DNA from 2 places in the Pseudarthrobacter sp. LMD1-1-1.1 genome. Region 1 is predicted to be linked to the other one. Evidence: riboswitches for the same ligand, from Rfam matches in the RefSeq annotation. Region 1 holds a riboswitch; the other holds the start of a gene.
The links. A riboswitch is a leader RNA that binds a small molecule or an ion and turns the genes downstream of it on or off. The one in region 1 is predicted to bind cyclic di-AMP.
Positions count from the first base shown of each region.

Region 1 (3,393 bases):
ATCCCGGTTGGGCACGCTTTCCGTCACGTACAGGAGCTTCATTGCAAGAGTGTACTGGATCACATCGTCCCCGGAGGGTTGCTTTAGGCAACCTTGAGGGAAGCCAAAAAAGGGCGACGGCGGGAGGTCCCGCCGTCGCCCTTTCACCTGGGTGCGTGGGCTGCTACTGCCAGGCGCGCACGTAGTCCACCATCATCTGGGACGGCGCGCCGTAGGCCGGGTTCGTGGAGGAGGCGCCGACATTCAGCACGATGTACTGCGGGGCATTTCCGTCGTCGGTGGGGTAGGACTTGACCTTGACGCCGTCGAAGTACACGTCCGACGAATTTGCCATCCGGTGCAGGCCAAAGGTGTGGTACTCGTTGGCCCAGTTGCCGCCCACGCCGCCCTGGTTGTGGGAGCCGGAACCGGAGTGGTAGTTCACGGTCATTTTGGCCTGCAGGACCTCGGCGATGTCATTCTCGCCGGTGGCCGGCCACGACTGTCCGGTGGTCCAGAAGGCAGGCCAGTTGTAGAGGCCGTTGGCGTTGCCCGGGAACTTGATCCTGGCCTCGACGTAGCCGGTGGTGAACTGGAAGCCGGTCCCCGCCCCGCCCTTCGGGTTAGTGGATACCAGTCCGCCGGAGGTGGATGAGCTGAGCCCCAGGGCCAGGTTCCCGTTGGCCACGGAGACGTTCGCCGGGCTGGTGGAGACCTTGTTCATCGTTCCGCAACCGGGGGAGAACCAGCAGCTGGACCACTTCGCGGTGTCCAGTCCGGCCCCGTTGAACTCGTCGGCGAAGGTCATGGTCCAGTTCCCCGGGACCCCGGCGGGCGCAGGCGTCCCGGTGCTGGCCAGCTGTGCCGCCGCCGGCGCCACAGCGATGGGTGCTTCGGAGGGAGGGGCAGGGGCAGCGGGTGCCGGTACTGCTGCGGGGGCAGGTGCCGGTGCCTCTGCCGGCGAAGGAGGGGCGGCAGGAGCGGCCTCGACTGCCGGGACTGGCGTTGGAGCGGGGACCGGAATGTCCGGAGTTTGGGTGGGTGCGGCGCTGCCGGCATCCTCTGCACTCGCCACCCGCGCCACGTCAGCGGTTCCGTCACCGTGGGTCAGGCCCAGGCCAAGGGAACCTGCTCCGAGGAGTGCTGCGGCAAGACCGGCGGCAAGGGGCCAGCGGCGGCGCGCCCGGGCCGGAGCACCGGACTTGAAGGCCGGGGATGTCCGGGCGTGATCTGTCTCATTTTGATAACGGTGCGCTCGTTTGGCGCTGCCTTTGCGGGGTGCGGGCATGGGGATGCTACCTCTCGTCGCCTGCGGAGTTAGCTGTCGGGTTCGAATGAGGGCATTCGGCCGCGTGCTGCGGCTTCACCCCAAGGGCAGGCGCGTTGCCGTGCCCGGGACGCTTGGGTCCCCCGCCTCTGCCTGGAATCTGGTGATAATCACGGACGCGGCAGAGTTGGGCGGCATCCGGGACTGGAGCCGGCTGGGGGCGGCCCCCGGACGACCGTACACGAAAAGGGTCTGCGAATCACAATTAGGTAACGGACCTCACTGCGTTGGCGTGGCGCTCCCCTGTCGGCAAAGTGCATTGGTATGGGCGCCAGTGACGGCAGGGTTTTCCACATGGCTGAACCTGCGGCTGCTGCCCACCTCCACCGGGGCTAGCCTTGGGTCAAGCGCGAATCGCCTATCGGGTCCAAATGCACTAAGATATTGAAGTCTGTGCTGCGTCCTGCCTCCGTTCCGGCGGCAAGGCATTGCATGGAATCGCAAATGAACCTCCTGTTACGGAAATGCCGTAACCGCTTAGCCCAAAGGAGGTGGGTTCACATATGCGTCCTTACGAATTGATGGTAATCATCGACCCCGAGGTCGAAGAGCGTACCGTTGAGCCGTCGCTTCAGAAGTTCCTGAACGTCATCACCAACGATGGTGGAACCATCGAAAAGGTTGACATCTGGGGCCGTCGCCGTCTGGCTTACGACATCAAGAAGAAGTCCGAAGGTATCTACGCCGTGGTGAACTTCACCGCCAAGCCGGAGACCGCCAAGGAACTTGACCGCCAGCTGTCTCTTAACGAGACCATCATGCGCACCAAGATCACCCGCCCCGAAGAGCAGAAGGTTGTTGCTGAGTAATTCAGCACCGTCTTCATTCTTTACCCCGCAGGAAACGCACTCTTCACCCAGGATCGAACAAGGAGGCAGTAGATGGCAGGCGAGACCACCATTACGGTCATCGGTAACCTCACCAATGACCCGGAATTGCGGTTCACACCGTCAGGTTCGGCAGTAGCGAACTTCACCATCGCTTCCACCCCCCGCACCTTTGATCGCCAGTCCAACGAGTGGAAGGACGGGGAAACCCTGTTCCTCCGCGCTGCCGTATGGCGTGAAGCAGCCGAGAACGTCGCCGAATCCCTGACCAAGGGCATGCGCGTCATCGTGACCGGCCGCCTGAAGAGCCGTTCCTACGAAACAAAAGAAGGCGAAAAGCGCACCGTTATCGAGCTTGAGGTCGACGAAATCGGCCCCAGCCTGCGCTACGCCAATGCCAAGGTCAACCGCACCCAGCGCTCCGGCGGACAGGGTGGCGGCGGCTTCGGCGGCGGCAACAGCGGCGGTGGCTTCGGAGGAGGCAACTCTGGTGGAAACCAGGGCGGCAACTCCGGTGGAGGCTGGGGCGGCGGCAACCAGCAGGCTGCACAGGACGATCCCTGGGCTACGCCCGGTGTCTCCAACGCAGGCGGCTGGGGCAACGGCCCCGATTCCGAACCTCCCTTCTAAAACCCAAATAACGGCCCGGCGCCGGGACTGCCCGGGTGCGCCACGCACCCAAGGCACTGCCGCCGTCGGACCACCACCATCCCGTGGATCAATATCCACGGGCTCCCTAGAATAGGAGCTCCACGATGGCTAAGGCTGAACTCCGTAAGCCCAAACCAAAGTCCAACCCCTTGAAGGCCGCTGACATCACTGTCATCGACTACAAGGACGTAGCATTGCTGCGCAAGTTCATCTCCGACCGCGGAAAGATCCGCGCCCGTCGCGTCACTGGCGTCACGGTGCAGGAACAGCGCAAGATCGCCCAGGCAATCAAGAACGCCCGCGAAGTTGCTCTGCTGCCTTACTCCGGCGCTGGCCGCGGCTAAGGAAGGGATTAACTAACATGGCAAAGCTCATTCTGACCCACGAAGTCACCGGTCTCGGTGCTGCCGGCGATGTTGTCGAGGTCAAGGACGGTTACGCACGTAACTACCTGCTGCCCCGCAACTTCGCCCTGACCTGGTCGAAGGGTGGCGAGAAGCAGGTTGAGTCCATCAAGGCTGCCCGCGCCGCCCGCGAGCACGCTTCCCTGGAAGATGCTCAGAAGCAGGCCGCTGCACTGTCCGCCAAGCCGGTCAAGCTGGTCGTCAA
Region 1 covers NZ_JBEGHP010000012.1:174,835-178,227, reverse strand. The annotation lists gene MRBLMD1_RS06400 (glycosyltransferase) at 1-42, opposite strand, end outside; gene MRBLMD1_RS06395 (glycoside hydrolase family 16 protein) at 164-1,267, opposite strand; cyclic di-AMP (ydaO/yuaA leader) riboswitch at 1,271-1,422, opposite strand; gene rpsF (30S ribosomal protein S6) at 1,810-2,115, shown strand; gene MRBLMD1_RS06385 (single-stranded DNA-binding protein) at 2,188-2,763, shown strand; gene rpsR (30S ribosomal protein S18) at 2,889-3,128, shown strand; gene rplI (50S ribosomal protein L9) at 3,146-3,393, shown strand, end outside.

Region 2 (3,393 bases), on a different contig from region 1:
CCGCCAGCCGGGCAAGGGCCGCCTCAATCTGGTCCAGGCCCGCCGAACTCTGTTTCAGGAGCGCGGAGGCCTGTGAGAGTTCGAATGCGATGGTGGCACCCTCGGGATCGTGCTCATCATCGACATTGGAATCCTGGCGCGCCGAGTTTGCTGCCTCGATGTCCGCCCGCAGCGCCGGCAACAGTGCCAGGCGCCGCGCCCGCTCCTCTTCGAGCAGCGCACGGAACCGTTCGAAATCTGGCATGGTGACAGCCTAACGCGTCAGTCAGTACCAGTTCAGGGATACGGAGTGGTTCCAGGCCGCGCACGGGGAACCGTAGCGGTCGCGGATGTAGCCCAGGCCCCATTCGATCTGGGTGCGGTAGCTGGTGAGCCAGTCACCGCCGGCGCTGGCGTACTTCCCCGGGGGCAGGGCCTGCGGAATCCCATAGGCTCCGGAATAGGCATTGGTGGCGGTGGTCAGCCAGTTGGACTCCTTGGTCCACAGCTGGGCCAGGCACAGGAACTGGTCCTGGCCCCACCCGTAGGCGGGCAGGCGTCCGGACGCGTAGCTTTTGGCCCCGGCGGGGTCGTTCACCGCACCGCCGGGAACAGAAGGCACGACGACGGCGGGAGGGCTTGGCGGGGCCGGTGCCGGGTCTTCCGGAGCGGGAGGGCCGGGGTTGCTGACGCCGGGATTGCTGACGGCGCCGGGGGCTGGACCGGGTTGTGCCGGATTGGCCTGGCCAGGGTCGGCAGCGGGTGCGGGCGCCTTTGGCTGCCGGGCTGCCACTGCGGCCGCCCTGGCTGCAGCCTCCGCCTGCCCGCGGGCCTGCTCCTCAGCGGCGGCACGTTTGGCCGCCTGGGCCGCCTCGTAGGCGGCCAGTGCGGCCTGGCCCTGGCGGTACTCACCCTCCATGGCCGCCGTCGTACCTTTCAGGGTGGCGAGCTGGGCGGTCAGCTCGCTGCCGTGCCACTGCTCCTCTGCGACGCGCCGGGCCAGCGAATCCTGGGCGGAACGTGCGGCGTCCAGTTTTGCTTTCGCTTCCCCGGACAGGCGTTCCCGCTCGCTCCTGGCGGCTTTTTCCTGTTCGGTGAGGGCGGTGGCCGTCTTTTCGGCGGCGGCAGCATTGGCGACCAGGGTGGCAGTCTTGTCGCCCACGAGCTTGACCAGGTTGAGCCCCTGGACGCTGTTGGTTTCCAGGGCGTCCAGCGCGACGAAGAATCCTGCATTGGTACCGCCGGTCTTGTAGGACTGGACGGCCAGGGCACCGATGTCCTTCCGGTGCCGGGCCAGCTCCGCGTTGGCACGGGCGGCGTGGGCGGACAGGGTATCCAGGCGGGAGGTGGCTGCCTGCAGCGCGGCGTCTGCGGCGGCGTAGTCGGCGGCCGAGCGCACGGCCATCCCGCCTGCTGCCTCCGAATCCGCCTCAAGGTCCGTCAGGAGTCCATTAATGGTGGCGATTTCTGCGGCTTTTGCCGCTTCGGACGATTTCGCCTCCTGCACGTCCGCCCAGGAGGGATACCCGCCGGGCGGTGGCGGCTCGTCGGCCGCCGCCGGCAGCATGGTGCCTGCGGCCAGGGCAAGGGCCAGGAGGCCTCCCTGCCAAGGGAGCCTCGCGATGGTCACGAACAGGGGCATAGTCCGGAAGCTTACCGCCGGATTCCCGCGCAACGCAGGCTGCTGTTTCCACATTGTTACCGTGCTCAACAGGAAAAGTATCAGCAGAGGTCCGCCCAGGAACGCCCTGGAATGTCCAGACGTTTGCGCAATGCGAGAGAAGAACATCGTATGTTATCCAAATGTGACAATTGCGATGCACCTGGGTTATGGTCGACTGGTGTCCCTCTCAGACGGGACATTCCCGTCAGCATGCCGAGCCCTGCCGCTGATCATGGGATCCAACCGCTCCAGTTGGCAGGGACGGGGGAACCAAGTTTCCACGGCCATATTGTGGCCTAGGGGTTAAGTCGAATGCGCTTCCGCCTACCGCGGAGCCGCTTTCGGCCGGGTATCTCCAGCCCGAACCCGACAGCTCACCCCGCAGGCATGGGAGAGGCGATCAACCGTGTCAAAAAATTCCATTTCAGCCCGTCACCGCGCGACTCCGGCCCGCTCCATTGTGCTCGAGGGCCTCGCCGTAACAGCAAAATCCCAGGCCCGCTCGCTGGGCCGCCCGGCGCTCGCCGTTGCTGCAGCGTCCGGCATTGCCTTCGGAGTCGGCGCCCCGGCCCATGCAGGTGTATCCGGCCCGGACACCACTGAGCAGACCGGCGTCCAGGCCACCTCGGCACCCGCTGCCCCGGCCGCAGCCCCCGCTGCAGCAGCAGGCAACGTCCACACCGTCGTTTCCGGCGACACCCTTGGCGCCATCGCTTCAGCCTACGGCGTCAGCCTCAATGACGTGCTGTCCGCCAACGGCCTGGGACTGTCCTCGATCATCTACCCGGGCGACCAGATCCAGATTCCGGGCGCAGGCTACACCGCAGCCCCGGCGCCGGCCCCTGCAGCAGCACCCGTGCAGGCCGCAGCCGCCACCGCTCCGGCGAACACCGGCATGAACATGTCTTACGCCTCGGCAACCCCCGTGGCATCAACCACCGGCACCGGCACCGGCGCAGCGATCCTCGCCTCGGCCTACGGCCAGCTGGGCGTCAAGCAGGATTGCACCGCCATGGTCGAGAAGGCGCTGCGTTCCGTCGGCAAGTCCGTGGGCGACCTGGCCCCCACCCAGTTCTTCCAGTACGGCACCGTTGTAGGCGCTCCCGCCCCCGGCGACCTGATCATCACCTCCGGCCACGTGGGCGTTTACGCAGGCAACGGCCAGGTTGTCAGCGGCGGCGTCAACGGCTTCGACACGCAGGTGCACTCCATCAGCTGGCTCGGCGGCTACTCCGCTGTGCGCGTAGCCTAGTCTTCGCACTGTCCGGTGCCCTTGGCGGCCCCGGACGAAGCAGGAGGGTGGCAGCCGGGAATACCGGTTGCCACCCTCCTGTCGTTTTGCCCCCGCGGCCCGCTGCGGTCAGGTGCCGCAGAAGGTCATGTAGCTGCCGAAGTCGTCGGGCGCCCCCTGCAGGTAGCGTTCCAGGCCGGGCCGCTCGGTGAAGGGGTCGCTGACCGCCTTCAGCAGTTGCTGCAGTGGAGCCAGGTTTCCGGCGGTGGCAGCGGACAGCGCCTCTTCCACCAGGTGGTTCCGCGGAATGTAGGCCGGGTTCACGCTGTCCATCAGCTCCGGGTCAGGTTGCAGCGCCTGCCACCGGTCCAGCCAGGCATCGAGGGCGGCCAGGTCGAGGACCATGCCGCGCACGGGACGAAGGTCCCCGCGGGCCGCTTTGCCCAGGTTGCGGAAGAACAGGGTGTAGTCCACGGGTCCGTCCTTAAGAAGGTCGAGGACATCATCCACCAGGGCCCCG
Region 2 covers NZ_JBEGHP010000025.1:189,515-192,907, reverse strand. The annotation lists gene MRBLMD1_RS19615 (TraR/DksA family transcriptional regulator) at 1-244, opposite strand, end outside; gene MRBLMD1_RS19610 (coiled-coil domain-containing protein) at 266-1,621, opposite strand; cyclic di-AMP (ydaO/yuaA leader) riboswitch at 1,874-2,045, shown strand; gene MRBLMD1_RS19605 (C40 family peptidase) at 2,049-2,894, shown strand; gene MRBLMD1_RS19600 (protein adenylyltransferase SelO) at 3,003-3,393, opposite strand, start outside.
Region 2: another riboswitch for cyclic di-AMP. It lies ahead of MRBLMD1_RS19605 (C40 family peptidase); the one in region 1 lies ahead of MRBLMD1_RS06395 (glycoside hydrolase family 16 protein).